2 regions of the Myroides albus genome follow, and region 1 is predicted to be linked to the other one. Evidence: riboswitches for the same ligand, from Rfam matches in the RefSeq annotation. Region 1 holds a riboswitch; the other holds the start of a gene.
What was found. A riboswitch is a leader RNA that binds a small molecule or an ion and turns the genes downstream of it on or off. The one in region 1 is predicted to bind thiamine pyrophosphate.
Positions count from the first base shown of each region.

Region 1 (7,653 bases):
TTTAGCATCTAAATGGTTGGGACCGAATTTATCCTCGCTACTCATCCATTGCTAAAGTAACAGAACGTAAACTATTACAAAAATGGCAAACAAAGTAGAAGTTAAAGAATTACTAGAAGCAGGTGTTCACTTCGGACACATGACTAGAAAATGGGACCCAAATATGGCTCCTTACATCTATATGGAGCGTAATGGTATTCACATTATCAATCTATATAAAACTGCAGCTAAAATTGAAGAAGCTAATGAAGCTTTGAAAAAAATCGCTGCATCAGGAAGAAAAATCCTTTTCGTTGCTACAAAAAAGCAAGCGAAAGACATCGTAGCTGAAAAAGCAGCTGCAGCTAACATGCCTTACATCACTGAAAGATGGCCAGGTGGTATGTTAACAAACTTCGTTACTATTCGTAAAGCTGTTAAAAAAATGGCTTCAATCGATAGAATGAAAAAAGACGGTACATTTATGACTCTTTCTAAGAAAGAGCGTTTACAAGTTGAACGTCTACGCGCAAAATTAGAGAAGAACTTAGGTTCTATTGCTGACATGACTCGTCTACCAGCTGCTCTATTTGTAGTTGATATCAAAGCTGAACACATTGCGATTAAAGAAGCTCAAAAATTAAACATTCCGATCTTCGCTATGGTAGATACTAACTCTGACCCACGTCAAGTTGATTTCGTTATCCCAGCAAACGATGATGCTTCTAAATCAATTGAAAAAATATTATCTTTAGTTACTTCTGCTATTATCGAAGGTAATGCAGAAAGAAAATCTGAAAAAGAAGAAGCAGCAGCTGCTAAAGTTGATGCTCCTAAAGCATAATTTTTTAACAATATCATAAAGTCGTTATGCTGATAGTTGTCTACTTTTGTAAGCGCTGTCGATAACGACTTTTTTTATTAACTATTTAATACAACGAACAATGGCAAATATTACTGCTGCAGAAGTAAACAAGCTAAGACAAATTACAGGTGCCGGAATGATGGACTGTAAAAAAGCTTTAGTAGAGGCTGAAGGTGACTTCGATAAAGCTATCGAAGTGTTACGTAAAAAAGGACAAAAAGTTGCTGCTAACCGTTCTGACCGTGAGTCAAGCGAAGGAGTAGCTATTTCTTACGTAAATGATACTAAAACTAGAGGAGTTGTTATCACATTAAACTGTGAAACTGACTTCGTAGGTAAAAATGATTCTTTCGTTGCTCTTGCAAAAGAAATGGTTCAAAAAGCAATCAACTTCAACACAAAAGAAGAATTCTTAGCTTCTGAATTTGAAGGTATGACTGTAGCTGACAAGTTAATCGAGCAAACTGGAGTTATCGGTGAGAAAATTGAAATCGGATCTTTCGAAGTTTTAGAAGGAGCTTATATCGGTACTTACATCCACGGTAACAAAATTGCTGCTATCACTGCTTTATCTGCTGTAATTGCAAAAGCTGAGGAGTTAGGAAAAGATATCTCTATGCAAGTTGCTTCTATGGGAGCTGAAACATTGTCTTACAAAGATTTCGATCCAGAGTTCGTAGCTAAAGAAACTGAAGCTCGTATTGCTGTTATCGTAAAAGAAAATGAAGAATTAGTACGTTTAGGAAAAACTCTTAAAAATGTACCTCAATATATTTCTTACGCTCAAATTACTGACGAAGTATTAAAACAAGCGGAAGAAGATGCTAAAGCTGAATTAAAAGCTGAAGGTAAACCAGAAAATATTTGGGATAGAATTTTACCTGGTAAAATTCAACGTTTCATCAGTGACAACACTACTTTAGATCAAGAGAAAGCTTTATTAGACCAAAACTTTATTAAAGATGAGTCTAAAAAAGTTGGAGAATACGTGAAAGGTTTTGGTGTAGAAATCACTGGATTCAAAAGAGCTTCTTTAGGTTAATCAACAACCTTTTAGCAATATTTATAAAAGCCTCAGTTAATTCTGAGGCTTTTTTTTATTACTTTTACCCAGCACAACTAGTTTTTATTATGAAATTTTTAAAAAACAACCTATTAATACAGATTATTATTGCTATCGTGTTAGGTAGCGTGTTAGGTAACCGCCTCCCAGAATCAATTGGGAGAATATTCAGCACTTTTAATAGTGTTTTCGGAGGATTTTTAAAATTTATTGTTCCCCTGATCATCATTGGTCTAATAGTACCAGCAATTGGAAATATTGGTAAAAATGCCGGTAAACTTTTATTAATTACCACCGCCATTGCTTATAGCTCTACGCTATTCGCTGGATTTATCTCCTATGGAGTAAGTATTACTACTTTCCCTAATATTTTAGCCACTGAACAGCTGGGCAATATTACAGAATCTACTAAAAACTTGGAATCTTATTTTGATATCGCTATGCCCCCCATGTTTGACGTTATGAGTGCTCTCGTTATCTCTTTTCTGTTAGGAATAGGAATATCAAAAGGTAATTTCACGTATTTAGAGGGTGTTTTTAACGATTTTCAGAGCATCATTATGTCTGTTATCAATAAAGCAATCATTCCCTTCTTACCGCTGTTTATATTCGGTATATTCTTGAATATGACTTATAACGGTCAAGTATTCGTTGTACTGGATACGTTTGTAAAAATAATCGGAGTGATCTTTATCCTGCACGTCTTTGTATTAGTATTCCAATATGTAATTGCAGGTACAATAAGTAAGCAAAATCCTTTCATGCTGATGAAGAATATGCTACCCGCCTACTTCACTGCTTTAGGAACACAATCTTCTGCTGCAACAATTCCAATTACATTAGAGCAGACAATAAAAAATAATGTCGATCCAAAAATTGGAGGATTTACAGTACCTCTATGTGCAACCATTCACTTAGCTGGAAGTACCTTGAAGATAGTTGCATGTGCTATTGCATTGATGTTGGTACAAGGTCAAACAGTTGATTTTACCCTCATGGTTGGATTTATTTTTATGTTGGGAATCACTATGGTAGCTGCACCAGGAGTACCAGGAGGTGCTATTATGGCTTCATTAGGAGTATTAGCCTCTATCTTGGGATTCGATATGGAGCAACAAAGTTTAATGATTGCACTTTATATCGCTATGGATAGTTTTGGAACAGCATGTAATGTTATGGGAGATGGAGCTATCGCTATAATCGTAAACAAAATATCGAAAAGTAAAACTATACCAGCAGAAGCTTAATACAATTCAGTTCGTTTAAAATACCATGTACGAAAAAACATATCCAAGTAAGAGATTTAGAAAGACAATGGAGTTTGTCAATAAACATATTGCGAAAGACTCAACCATTCTAGACTTAGGGGTAGTTAATCCACTTTCTAAAATTATGCAAGAAGATGGATTCAAAGTTACCAATACCACCGGAGAAGATTTAGATGAAGATCAGAGTGCTTTAACAAATGGAGATTACGAAGTCTTAACGGCTTTTGAAATTTTAGAACACTTACTAAATCCTTATACAGTACTTAAATCATGTAAGGCTAATAAAATTGTAATATCAGTTCCGTTGAGATTGTGGTTTAGCACTGCCTATAGAAGTAAAACGGATATGTTAGACAGACATTATCACGAATTTGAATCTTGGCAATTAGATTGGCTTGTACAAAAAGCTGGATATAAGATCATCGATAGAGATATGTGGACACACCCAATCAAAAAGTTAGGTATCAGACCTCTCTTGAGGTGGTTTACTCCAAGATACTATATTCTTTATGCAGAAAAAATATAAATAGAAACGCTGAGATTAGTTCTCAGCGTTTTTTATTTGGCCGATGAGGAACAAGCGGGTAATTTGTTTGCTAATGATTAATGGCTATATTTGCCTCAAGCTTTAGGGGTGTCTACACAAATTGTAGGCTGAGACTTCACCCTTTGAACCTGATCTGGTTAATACTAGCGTAGGGAAAAGTAAGATGACTTCATTAAATAGGTACGACCGTGCCTTCTTGTAGCCATTCCTAAAGTTATATCTCATAAGAACAAAAGGAATGGAACTTAAAATCTATAAACACAGCGTACCGTTTTTCTGCTACAAACGATTCACTTGTAAACAGTTTATTGTAAGCCTTACTGCAATACAAAGACAGAGAATTGTAAAGGTCAATAAGACTACTAACGTCAATACTATCTCACCAACGCAGCAATTGTCTATAAGTAAGGATATACCAAATAATCACACGTACTACAATCAAGTGGTTCCATTCAATCTAACAAGTATTTACTCATTAAACTAAATAAGACAATGGAACAACACAGCATTTCACAAACGCCTTTTCCCAACTCAAGAAAAGTGTATATCAAGGGAACAATCTACCCTATTCAAGTAGCAATGAGAGAAATCTCACTAAGCGACACTAAACTCTCCAATGGAACCACAGAACACAATCCTCCCGTCACAGTATACGACACTTCTGGCCCTTACACAGATCCAAACATTACAATCGATATCCGCCAAGGAATACCACGCCTAAGAGAACAGTGGATCATAGACAGAGAGGATGTAGATATTCTAAGATCAATCACTTCAGAGTACGGCAAAGCAAGATTGGCAGATGAAAAACTCAATCATTTGCGCTTCGAATTTAGACACAACCCTAAAGTGGCTAAAGAAGGAGCTAACGTAACTCAATTATTCTATGCTAAACAGGGAATAATCACACCTGAGATGGAATACGTAGCTATCAGAGAAAACCAAAGAATAGAACAGCTAAACAAAGCTACCTCAGCTATGAAGCAGCAGCATCAAGGCAATAGCTTTGGCGCTAATACTCCTAAAAATTTTATTACTCCAGAATTTGTCCGTGAAGAAATAGCAAGTGGACGCGCTATCATTCCAAACAATATCAATCACCCAGAGAGTGAACCCATGATTATTGGTCGTAACTTCTTAGTAAAAATCAATGCAAACATTGGAAATAGCGCAGTTACATCTTCTATAGAAGAAGAAGTAGAGAAAGCAGTATGGGCTTGTCGTTGGGGTGCGGACACCATAATGGACTTATCAACAGGTAAAAACATTCACGAAACAAGAGAGTGGATAATACGCAACTCACCTGTCCCTATAGGTACAGTACCAATTTATCAAGCCTTAGAAAAAGTAAAAGGGATAGCAGAAGATCTAACTTGGGAAATATTCAAAGATACCCTAATCGAACAAGCTGAACAAGGCGTGTCCTATTTCACCATTCATGCAGGGGTACTACTGCGCTACATACACCTCACTGCTAATCGAGTGACAGGTATAGTGTCCCGCGGAGGATCTATAATGGCGAAGTGGTGTTTGTTTCACCATAAGGAGAATTTTCTATATACCCATTTTGAAGAAATCTGCGAGATCATGAAAAAGTACGATATCGCTTTCTCCTTAGGGGATGGTTTAAGGCCAGGTTCAATTGCTGATGCTAATGATGCAGCACAATTTGCAGAATTAGAAACCTTAGGAGAATTAGCCAAAATCGCTTGGAAACACGATGTACAAGTCATGATAGAAGGACCAGGACATGTACCTATGCACATGATTAAAGAAAACATGGAAAAGCAATTACGCGATTGTGGAGAAGCACCCTTTTATACATTAGGACCATTAACTACAGATATTGCACCAGGATATGATCACATCACTTCAGCCATTGGAGCGGCAATGATCGGTTGGTATGGAACAGCCATGCTGTGTTATGTTACTCCCAAAGAACACTTAGGACTACCGAACAAAAAAGACGTAAAAGATGGAGTAATTACCTATAAACTTGCTGCACACGCCGCAGACTTAGCCAAAGGGCATCCAGGAGCACAATACAGAGATAATGCGTTAAGTAAAGCACGCTTTGAGTTTCGATGGGAAGATCAATTCAACTTATCACTAGATCCTGATACGGCAAGAGAATTTCACGACGAGACTCTACCAGCAGATGGTGCAAAGGTAGCTCACTTCTGTTCAATGTGTGGACCTAAGTTCTGCTCTATGAAAATATCACAAGAGATTAGAGATACAGCAGAGCAAGGAATGCGAGAAAAGTCAGAAGAATTTATAGAAATGGGAAAGGAACTATACCTCTAAGACATGAGTAAGAATTTCACAGGGGAATTATTTTACACAAAAGAATAGCTCTCCTGTGAGATCTAACCTCTTAACTTATTAACATCAATACTTCAGTTATAAACAATAAAAAGGGAATTTATAAACACGAATAAAGAGTTATCAACATTTCATAGGGCTTATATGAGCACTTATCAACAGATATAAAGTAGTTATCAACACTAATAAAGCACAAACATATTAGTTATCAACAAAAAAAGAAAAAAGGTATAAAAACTAATACTTATCAACAGAATGAAGAAAGCAATTGAGAAAAAGGACTAACCTTGAAGTAAGTATTCCATAAAAACATCTCTTGGAATTTCTATTGCGCCTAAACTGCTCAAATGATCATTATAAACTTGACAATCTAACAGTTTATATCCCATTGACTGGAGATATTGACTTAAGTAAATAAAAGCAACCTTACTTGCGTTAGAAACCTTCGAAAACATACTCTCTCCACAAAAGATATGGCCTAAATCAATTCCATATAACCCACCAACCAAATTGCCATCCTGCCAAACCTCAAAAGATTTAGCAATTCCCATCTCGTGTAAAGTACAATAAGACTCAATCATATCATCCGTAATCCAGGTACCATTTTGCCCTACGCGTTTAATACTTTGACAATTCGTGATTACCTCTCTAAAGCAAGTATTCATGGTAATGCGAAATGAACCTCTATTCAAGACATTACGCATGCTCTTAGAAATGATTAAATTATCAAAAAACAAAACCATACGCGGGTTAGGTGCCCACCAAGTAATAGGTTCACCGTCTTCAAACCAAGGGAAAATACCAGAGTTATAAGCCAACACCAATCTTTCTGGAGAAAGGTCTCCACCTAAGGCAAGTATGCCTGATTCATGGGCTTGATCAACATCTGGAAAACTTAGGTAATGTTCATTTAAGAGAGTAATCATTTAAAAAAAGGTAAAAAAAGTCCCTAAGGTTAACTCAGGGACTTTCTATTTTAATTAAAAAGGTAAATCATCGTGTTCCTCTTCATTATAGCTTGAAGCAGGCGGAAACTGATTTCCTGTATTCTGTTGTCCAAATTGATTAAATTGGTTTTGACCTTGATTCTGAGCATACATTCCTTGGTTTCCTTGATTAAAACCACCTTGTTGCGTTTGTTGCTGTTGGAAACCTTGACCTTGTTGAGCTTGATTATTAAACCCACCTTGTTGATTGTTAAACTGAGAACCGTCATTACTTTGGTTAAAACCACCTTGTTGTGTTTGCTGTTGTTGGAATCCCTGGTTCTGTTGACCTTGGTTTCCAAAACCACCTTGGTTCATATTATTACCACCAAATCCTTGATTAGGCATTTGTTGCATATCAGGACCCGGTTGTCCAGCAGCAGCTTTCTCAATTCTCCATCCTTGAATTGTATTGAAGTATCTCGTTTCACCTTGTGGGCTAACCCATTCTCTTCCTCTCAAATTAATTGAAACACGAACAGGTTCTCCAACTTGAAATGTATCTAACAAACTAACTCTATCTTGAGTAAACTCAATCATAATATGTTGTGGATACTGCTCATCTGTTGTTACGACAACCTCTCTTTTTCTAAAACTTGAACTAATATCTTGAATATGTC
Region 1 is NZ_CP102754.1:1,893,442-1,901,094, reverse strand. It holds gene rpsB (30S ribosomal protein S2) at 83-823, shown strand; gene tsf (translation elongation factor Ts) at 924-1,886, shown strand; gene NWE55_RS08720 (dicarboxylate/amino acid:cation symporter) at 1,976-3,154, shown strand; gene NWE55_RS08715 (class I SAM-dependent methyltransferase) at 3,222-3,701, shown strand; TPP riboswitch at 3,796-3,894, shown strand; gene NWE55_RS08710 (hypothetical protein) at 3,961-4,206, shown strand; gene thiC (phosphomethylpyrimidine synthase ThiC) at 4,215-6,029, shown strand; gene aat (leucyl/phenylalanyl-tRNA--protein transferase) at 6,329-6,973, opposite strand; gene NWE55_RS08695 (DUF3127 domain-containing protein) at 7,028-7,653, opposite strand, start outside.

Region 2 (7,653 bases), 1.0 Mb from region 1:
TCAGCATCAAAACTAACTGATTTAGACACACCTTTAATAGTCAAAAGGCCCGTTACTTTAAATGTAGTATCAGCTACTTTCTCTATTTCTGTAGAAGTAAACTTAATCTCCTTAAACTTATCGGTTTCAAAAAAATCTGCACTTTTTAAATGGTTATCTCTTTCTGTATTATTGGTATCAACTGAATCAACTTTTGCATTAAAAGCAATCAACGAATCTTCAAAGTTATCGGACTTGCTTTCAATAGTAGAGGTAAATTCATTAAATTTTCCTGATACATTAGTAAACATCATGTGTTTTACTTTAAATCCAATTTCAGAATGAGTAGGATCTATATTCCATATTGCGTTTGTCATAATCTTGATAATAAATATTATTAATCTTTTTGTTATGCCAAAGATAGTAGCTCAAACATATAGATACACTTGAACTACATTAAGAAAGAGAATCAATAACTAATACAAGCGAGCTGATACAAAAACACCAATATTGTTATAATTATCCTTGTCTGGTCCGTACCAATCAAAATTACTGGCCAAACCAAAGTCAACTTCTTTATACGTAACTCCAGCTCTTAATTTGATATAACTACGAGCGTGGTCACCATTATCTGGTGTAAAACCATAAAGTCCTTGAAGTCGATAATAGTACTTCCAGTTTGTATCAATCACAGGTTTGTACTCTACAAACAAAGCTGTTTCTTGTATAGGATTACTTTGCAAATCTATACGAGGATTAATATTAAATGTATACTCTGCATTGGCTTTTGTATAAGATAAAGCTGCTGAAGCTCTAAGTCCAGTCACATCTGTATAGAAATATCCTCCCATAATGTCTAAACCTCTCACTACATTATAAGTTAAATACCCTTGACTCATTACATCATCAAAGTCTTTCTTGTCAAATTCCGCTACTAAATTAGAGACGCTAAAAAGTCCTAACTTAGGGACAGATTCAAACTTTTTGTTAATTACAACTTCAAAAAAACCTCCGCGATTTCCCACTAATGACTCAAGTACTAAAGGTAAACTTCCCTTGGATAGCACAGGTGATTCTTGTGCTTTTACCCCTACTACAGTAGATAACAACACTGCTATAACAGCTATAATTATTTTGCGTATAAACATAAGAGTTAGATATTTAGTTAATAACAATACAATACGCAAATATCTATCAAGAAAATATAGTTTCCAACGATTTTCTTATCACTTCTTCCTATTTACCCAGTTTTTGATCTTAAAAAAGTGAATTCTTTTTACATTCGAAATACATTATTTGATTCGTTTATTAAAAAAACAGGAGCTTACTTTTGCAAACTCCTGTCTTTTTACAATTTTATTATTTATAGTGGTATGCGTTAATTACCAGAAATCAACAAAATGATGAACTGGTCCATGTCCTTTTCCTATCTCGTATTCTGCTCCTGCTTGTATCACTCTTTCCATATAAGCTTTAGCCAGTCGCACGGCCTGATTCAAGCTTTCACCTTTAGCTAAGTAAGCAGCTAAAGCAGAGGAAAAAGTACAGCCTGTTCCATGGGTATTGTTCGTGTAAATTCGAGGTGAACTCAACGCTAAGAGTTCATCAGTTTCGGCATTGTAAAACACATCAGTTAATACATCATCCGAAAGATGACCAGCTTTAAGTAAAACAGAAACCTGTCGATTCATGGATAATTCCCGTGCAAAATCAGGCAAATCTTCTTGTTTCTCTATACGTCTGTTAAGTAGTATTTCGGCCTCTGGAATATTAGGTGTAATAACCCTTACATAGGGAATTAACTCGTCTTTTAAAGTTTGTATAGCCTCGTCTTGTAAAAGTTTATCACCAGAGGTTGCAACCATGACTGGATCCAAAACGATGTTGGTATAATTATATCCGATTAATGTATCCCTAATAGCTATAATTAACTCTTTAGAATGCAACATTCCTATTTTTATAGCATCGCTTCCAATATCATCCAATACTGATTTTATCTGACCTGTAACAAAATCTACCGGAACAGGGTGTACACCAGTTACTCCCACTGTATTCTCATCTACTACAGCTACAATAGCACTAGCACCATAACAGCCACAAGCTGAGAAAGCTTTTAAATCTGCTTGGATCCCCGCCCCACCACTGGGATCACTTCCTGCGATAGTCATCGCAATATGATATTTCTTTTTCATACGTTTGCTTGATTAAATTGGCCATTTCTCTAAACGATAAGCACTATCCCAAAAAATCCACTCCAGCTTACTACACATCACAAAAGCAGCAGTCATTTCCTCTTGGCGCTGCCCGGTGGTTTGCTCTGCAATTTCATCGCAAATGCTAATGGCTTTTTTAACTGCTGATCCAAATTCTTCTCCCCCATAAGTATTAATCCAATCTTGATAGGGATTATCTGATGTAGTTTGGTTTTCCAAAATATAATCTCCCACCTCTTTATAAATCCAAAAACAAGGCAATACTGCAGCTAAAGCAACTTCCAAAGGAGCATGAGCAATTTGCCTTTCCAAGTAGTTGGTATATAACATACATCCAGGTGAGGCCTTTAGCTCCGATAAATCCTTTAGCTCTCCTACATAAGATTCATGTAGTATCTTCTCTACCATCATTGTGTCTTTAGCAAATCCCAAGAAGGCCTCTGTATGCTCCACTTTGTCAAGTTTTACAGCCAGAGCCGCCAGAACTTTGCCATAGCGAGCTAGATACAACGCATCTTGTTGAATATACTGTACAAATTTTTCTTTAGCTAAAGTCCCCTGCATCAACTCAGTGATAAATGGCATACTAAAAATTGCTTGATTAACCTCTTGGCTTGCTTGCCAAGCTCTTTCACTCCATTTCATAATTACATATTGTTTTTTGTTTGTTTGACTATATTTAAAAGTTCCGCAGCTGCTAATTTGGGTTTATCTGCTGAAATGATTGCCGAAACAAGTGAAATACCATCAGCTCCAGCATGTATTACTTGCTCTGCATTACTGACATTGATTCCTCCAATTCCCACACTTAAGTGTTTTGATTTTCTTGAAAAATCCCTTACCCCTTCAATTCCAATTGCCTTTGACGTATCTTTCTTTGTAGTAGTATCAAATACAGGAGAAAGTCCAATATAATCAACATCTAAAGTATTGGCATATTCAAGCTGCTGAGCATTAGAAACAGAGAGACCTATGATTTTATCTGGTCCCAACAATCTTCTAACTACTTGATAAGGCATATCTGATTGACCAATGTGTACCCCTTGCGCATCACAAGCTAAAGCTATATCTACGCGATCATTGATAATCAAAGGAACATCATACGGTTTTAAACACTCTTTGAGTCTTACTGCTATATTGTAAAATTGTTTTGTATCACATTGTTTTTCTCTGAGTTGCACTATAGTTACTCCTCCTTGAACAGCTTGCTCGACAATATCCACAATATCTCTACCTAAAGCACATTCCCTGTCTGTCACCAAATAAAGACTTAAATCCAATTGCCTCATGCCTTGAAATACATTTTAATTATTGCCTGATCTATCTTGTAAAGTTCATCTAAGAAATTCACTTGCATACTACCATTACCACTAGCATTTGCTGCTGCGAGTTCCCCTGCAATCCCCATAACAACCATTGCGTTGTAAGCGGCCTTTAACACATCATTATTCACAGCTACAAATGCACCTATAAGAGCAGTAGCTGAACACCCCATACCAGTTACTCGCTGCATGAGCGTATGACCGTTTTTTACTTCTAAGATTTCTTTACCATCTGTGATATAGTCAATCTCTCCGCTTACCACAACCACACAAGCGTATGACTTCGCCAACTGCTTTGCCAAATCAATAGCACTATCAGATGATACTGTGCTATCAACGCCTTTTGTCTTGGTATTAACTTTGGCCAAAGCCATGATTTCAGAGGCATTTCCCCTTATAATAGTAGGTTTACATTGTTGCAATATTTGCTCTGCCACTGTATTTCGATATGCAGTAGCTCCAACGCCAACAGGATCAAATACAATAGGCGTATTTAATTGTTTTGCTTTATTTGCTGCCAACAACATTGCCTTTACTTTACTGGAATCTAAAGTTCCAATATTTAGAACAAGTGCAGAAGCAATACTTACCATGTCCTCCACTTCCTCTATTGCATGAGCCATCACAGGTGATGCCCCAATTGCAAGTAAGGCATTAGCTGTATTGTTCATCACTACATCATTGGTAATATTGTGTACCAATGGAGAGTGTTGTCTTACTTTATCTAAGTCTTCGATAAGACTACTTAATTGTGCATTCATATTTAATTGTGTTTGATTAATAACAAAAAAAAGACCGCTTTGCATCGTGCAAAACGGTCTTATGGTATATAATAACGTCTATCTATAAGTATAATACCCTTATAGCTTGTCTTTTTTATAGTACAATCCGTTTCCCTCCGATGTCAATTACAACATATCAGGTTATAGGGTATAATCTCAGCTTTTTAAAGCACCCCTAACAGTCTTGCTACAAACATACAGTTAAAATTGAACACATGCTAATTTTTAACCATTAACACCCCCTTTAATAAATCGCTTGAAATATTGGTAACAAGCAATCAGGACTATTACACCGTTAATCAGCATCAAGATATAAATACCAAACCACTGCAATAGTAGCCCACCAAGTAAGGCCCCTAAACCTATAGCTCCATTAAAACAAGACACATAAATTGCAACGGCATTACCTGCCTCTTGTTTTGCAAGTTTTATTACAAGTGCCTGAAAACAAACAATTAAACTCGAAACACAACCTCCCCATATTACAAACAAAGGGTATAATACAAGGGTATATCCTTTGATTCCAAATACACTAAAGAGCAATAAACACATAGCTGTTAAAGCAATGGCGTACAACACAATTTTAGACAAATACTCTTCAATGTAGCGCGTGAGTAACGTATTGGATAAAAAACCTGCTACTCCAAAACACAACAAAAGTAAAGAAACACTTGATTCCTCCAATGCCAATGTATTTGCAAGCCATGGCTGAACAAATGAGTAAATAGAGAAATGGGCTGTGATACAACACACACTTATTAATAAGATTGCTACTACATCTTTATTCTCAAATGTCTTCTTGAACAAAGCAAAGCCTTTTGATGAACTATGTTCTCTTAAAGTAGGAACAAAAACTAATAGCAATATACCACACGCAAAAGCTGATAAACTCAAAATATTATAAATAGTTTGCCACAAAAGATAAGTACTTAAAAAATTGACAATAACTATACAGAAAGCACTGGCAAAAGACACTCCTAAAAAAGCGATTGCTGTGGCTTTTGCTTTGACTTCATCCTTGACAATACTCGTAGCTGTAATAGCCAAGAAAGCTAAAAACGCTCCATTGGCTATTCCTCCTATAACCCGTGCTAAATACAAATAGAAGGTGTGATCTGCTATAGAAGTTATATAATTAGCCAAAGCAATCAAACCCAATAATACTGCCAACAATACTCTGCGATTTATCCCTGCCAAAAACATTGGAGTCACAAGAGCTACCAAAGTTCCTATCCAAGCATATATAGTCACACTTACTCCTATTTCGGATTCACTTGCCCCTAAGGATTCTCCCATTAATGACATAACCCCCAAAGGGGCAAACTCAGTACTAACGATAATAAATGCACTAAAAGACAATAAAAATAAGGTGATGTAGTTTCTAACTCCCATTTGTTTAATATTTACGGGCAAAACTACTAAGTACAGTAAGGGGAAAATTGTCAAAATAGGTAAACCTATTGTATAAACTGGTTTTGATAAGCTTTTCGAAAATCCAAAGGGGACATTCCCACTTGTTTTTGAAAGACTTTATTAAAATGAGCCACATCCTTAAACCCAAGTTCAAACGCAATCTCTTTGATAAGTAAATCGTTTGTGTACAAGAGACGTTTGGCCTCCAAAATAATGCGATTGTAAATAAACTGCTTTAAACTCACACCTGTATGTTCGAGCATCACCTTATTCAAAGTCCTTTGATTCACTGCTAAGTGATTGCTGTAAAAAGACAGTTGTTTTTGTGTTTTGTAATTTTTATCCACTAATTTTAGTACAAAATCAACCAATGTTTTATCTAAAACTTGATTTTCGAATTCTCTTGATACAAAAACATCTGTTATGTGAACAAATAATGCTTTAAAGTAAAAGCTTAGCAAATCTCCTCTACGCTTATCACTGTACTCCTGTTCAATTAATTGCACTAACAGTTCCAAGTGATTTTTTAATACATCACTTAAAATAGCACAAAAGTAGTTAGCAGAAAAACAAAATGGATGAGCAGCTCCTAACAAATCAATAAAATACTCTTTGGAGAACTGAAAAACATATCCCTTGACTTTAACCTTATCAAATTTGTGAACTTGATTAGGAGTCAGAAGTAAAACTGTATCAGTAACTAAGGCAAGTTCACTTGATTCAACATAATGTAGCCCCTGTGATTCTATATCAGTAAACCATAGAAACTCAAAGTAATTATGCCTGTGAAAATCACAAACTTCTTGAACCTTTATATTTTCTAATCGACCTACAAAAAAAGGAATTTGTATCGGAAGGTTTACACTTTCTATCATTGAAATTAGCTTGAACAAAGTCACTTTGACCTACTCACTTATAAAAAACTAAATTACTAAAAAATCAACGAACCATAGTTACATCCCTAATAAAAGCTAAATAATAGCTTGAAGTCAATACAATAACAAAGAAGTAAAGATGATATAAGAAAATAGAAATACTACTTACAAACAACTAAAATAAAGCCACTTGGGCCTTTATCTGAAAGAATCAATTGTGTTCTCTAAAGATAAAATTACTGTAATTGATGAAACTTTCAAAGCACATTTCAGTGCTTAGCTTGCACTTTTTTGGGGATTACTTCGGTATTCCTGGGGGTTTTCTCGCCCAGAAGGCCTTTTTCTCGAAGAAGGGTGCAAGAAGGGTGCAAGCAAACCGAAGCAAAGCCATTGTTAAATTACTCGGAAATGTAAATAAGCAACAGATTCTCTTTACACCTATTTTTACAGCTAATAATGTTATGTTTTGCCATTTCTTTCTCTAATGTGTATTTATTCTACTACCTAAGTCAATATAAATAAAGAAACACTAACGAGCTATATCTCTTGAACTGTTCTTGAAAAAGGGAGTAAAACTAATTGTCAAAATCAAAAAGAATAGAGACAATGTAATGTTACTATTAATCAACACAGTACATAAAAAGAAAACATTGCTTAGTGAAACGTCACAGAGGTGAACTAGTAATCTTGTCTCAAGTAGAACAGACAAGCCTATGTAAATTCAATACATATTATCTAAGTTATCATTGATAAAAAGGACTAATAACTTAAGTCTTATTTACGTTAATATTGCTTAAAACAAATTGTTCAATAGAAATAATTATACACAGATAAGAGCAAAAACATAGTTATCAATTACCATAATTATTAAAAATTATTAAAAACAAGTATCTTTACAATCATAAAAAAAACAACTATGAAAAAGTTCTTAAAGCCAACTGTGCTTTCATTGATCGCATTAGCTATTCTTAGCTGTAATTCAGATGACAATAAGTCAAATGATGATTTTATTACTCAAGATATCACGGTTCTTCGCTCGATACATGATAGTAATTACTACAAAATTAAA
Region 2 is NZ_CP102754.1:2,911,094-2,918,746, reverse strand. It holds gene NWE55_RS13170 (YceI family protein) at 1-356, opposite strand, end outside; gene NWE55_RS13165 (hypothetical protein) at 456-1,127, opposite strand; gene thiD (bifunctional hydroxymethylpyrimidine kinase/phosphomethylpyrimidine kinase) at 1,362-2,171, opposite strand; gene NWE55_RS13155 (TenA family protein) at 2,184-2,837, opposite strand; gene thiE (thiamine phosphate synthase) at 2,840-3,481, opposite strand; gene thiM (hydroxyethylthiazole kinase) at 3,478-4,275, opposite strand; TPP riboswitch at 4,391-4,483, opposite strand; gene NWE55_RS13140 (MFS transporter) at 4,522-5,688, opposite strand; gene NWE55_RS13135 (helix-turn-helix domain-containing protein) at 5,754-6,584, opposite strand; gene NWE55_RS13130 (hypothetical protein) at 7,501-7,653, shown strand, end outside.
Region 2: linked by a shared signal. The riboswitch ahead of thiM (hydroxyethylthiazole kinase) and the one ahead of NWE55_RS08710 (hypothetical protein) in region 1 are both predicted to bind thiamine pyrophosphate.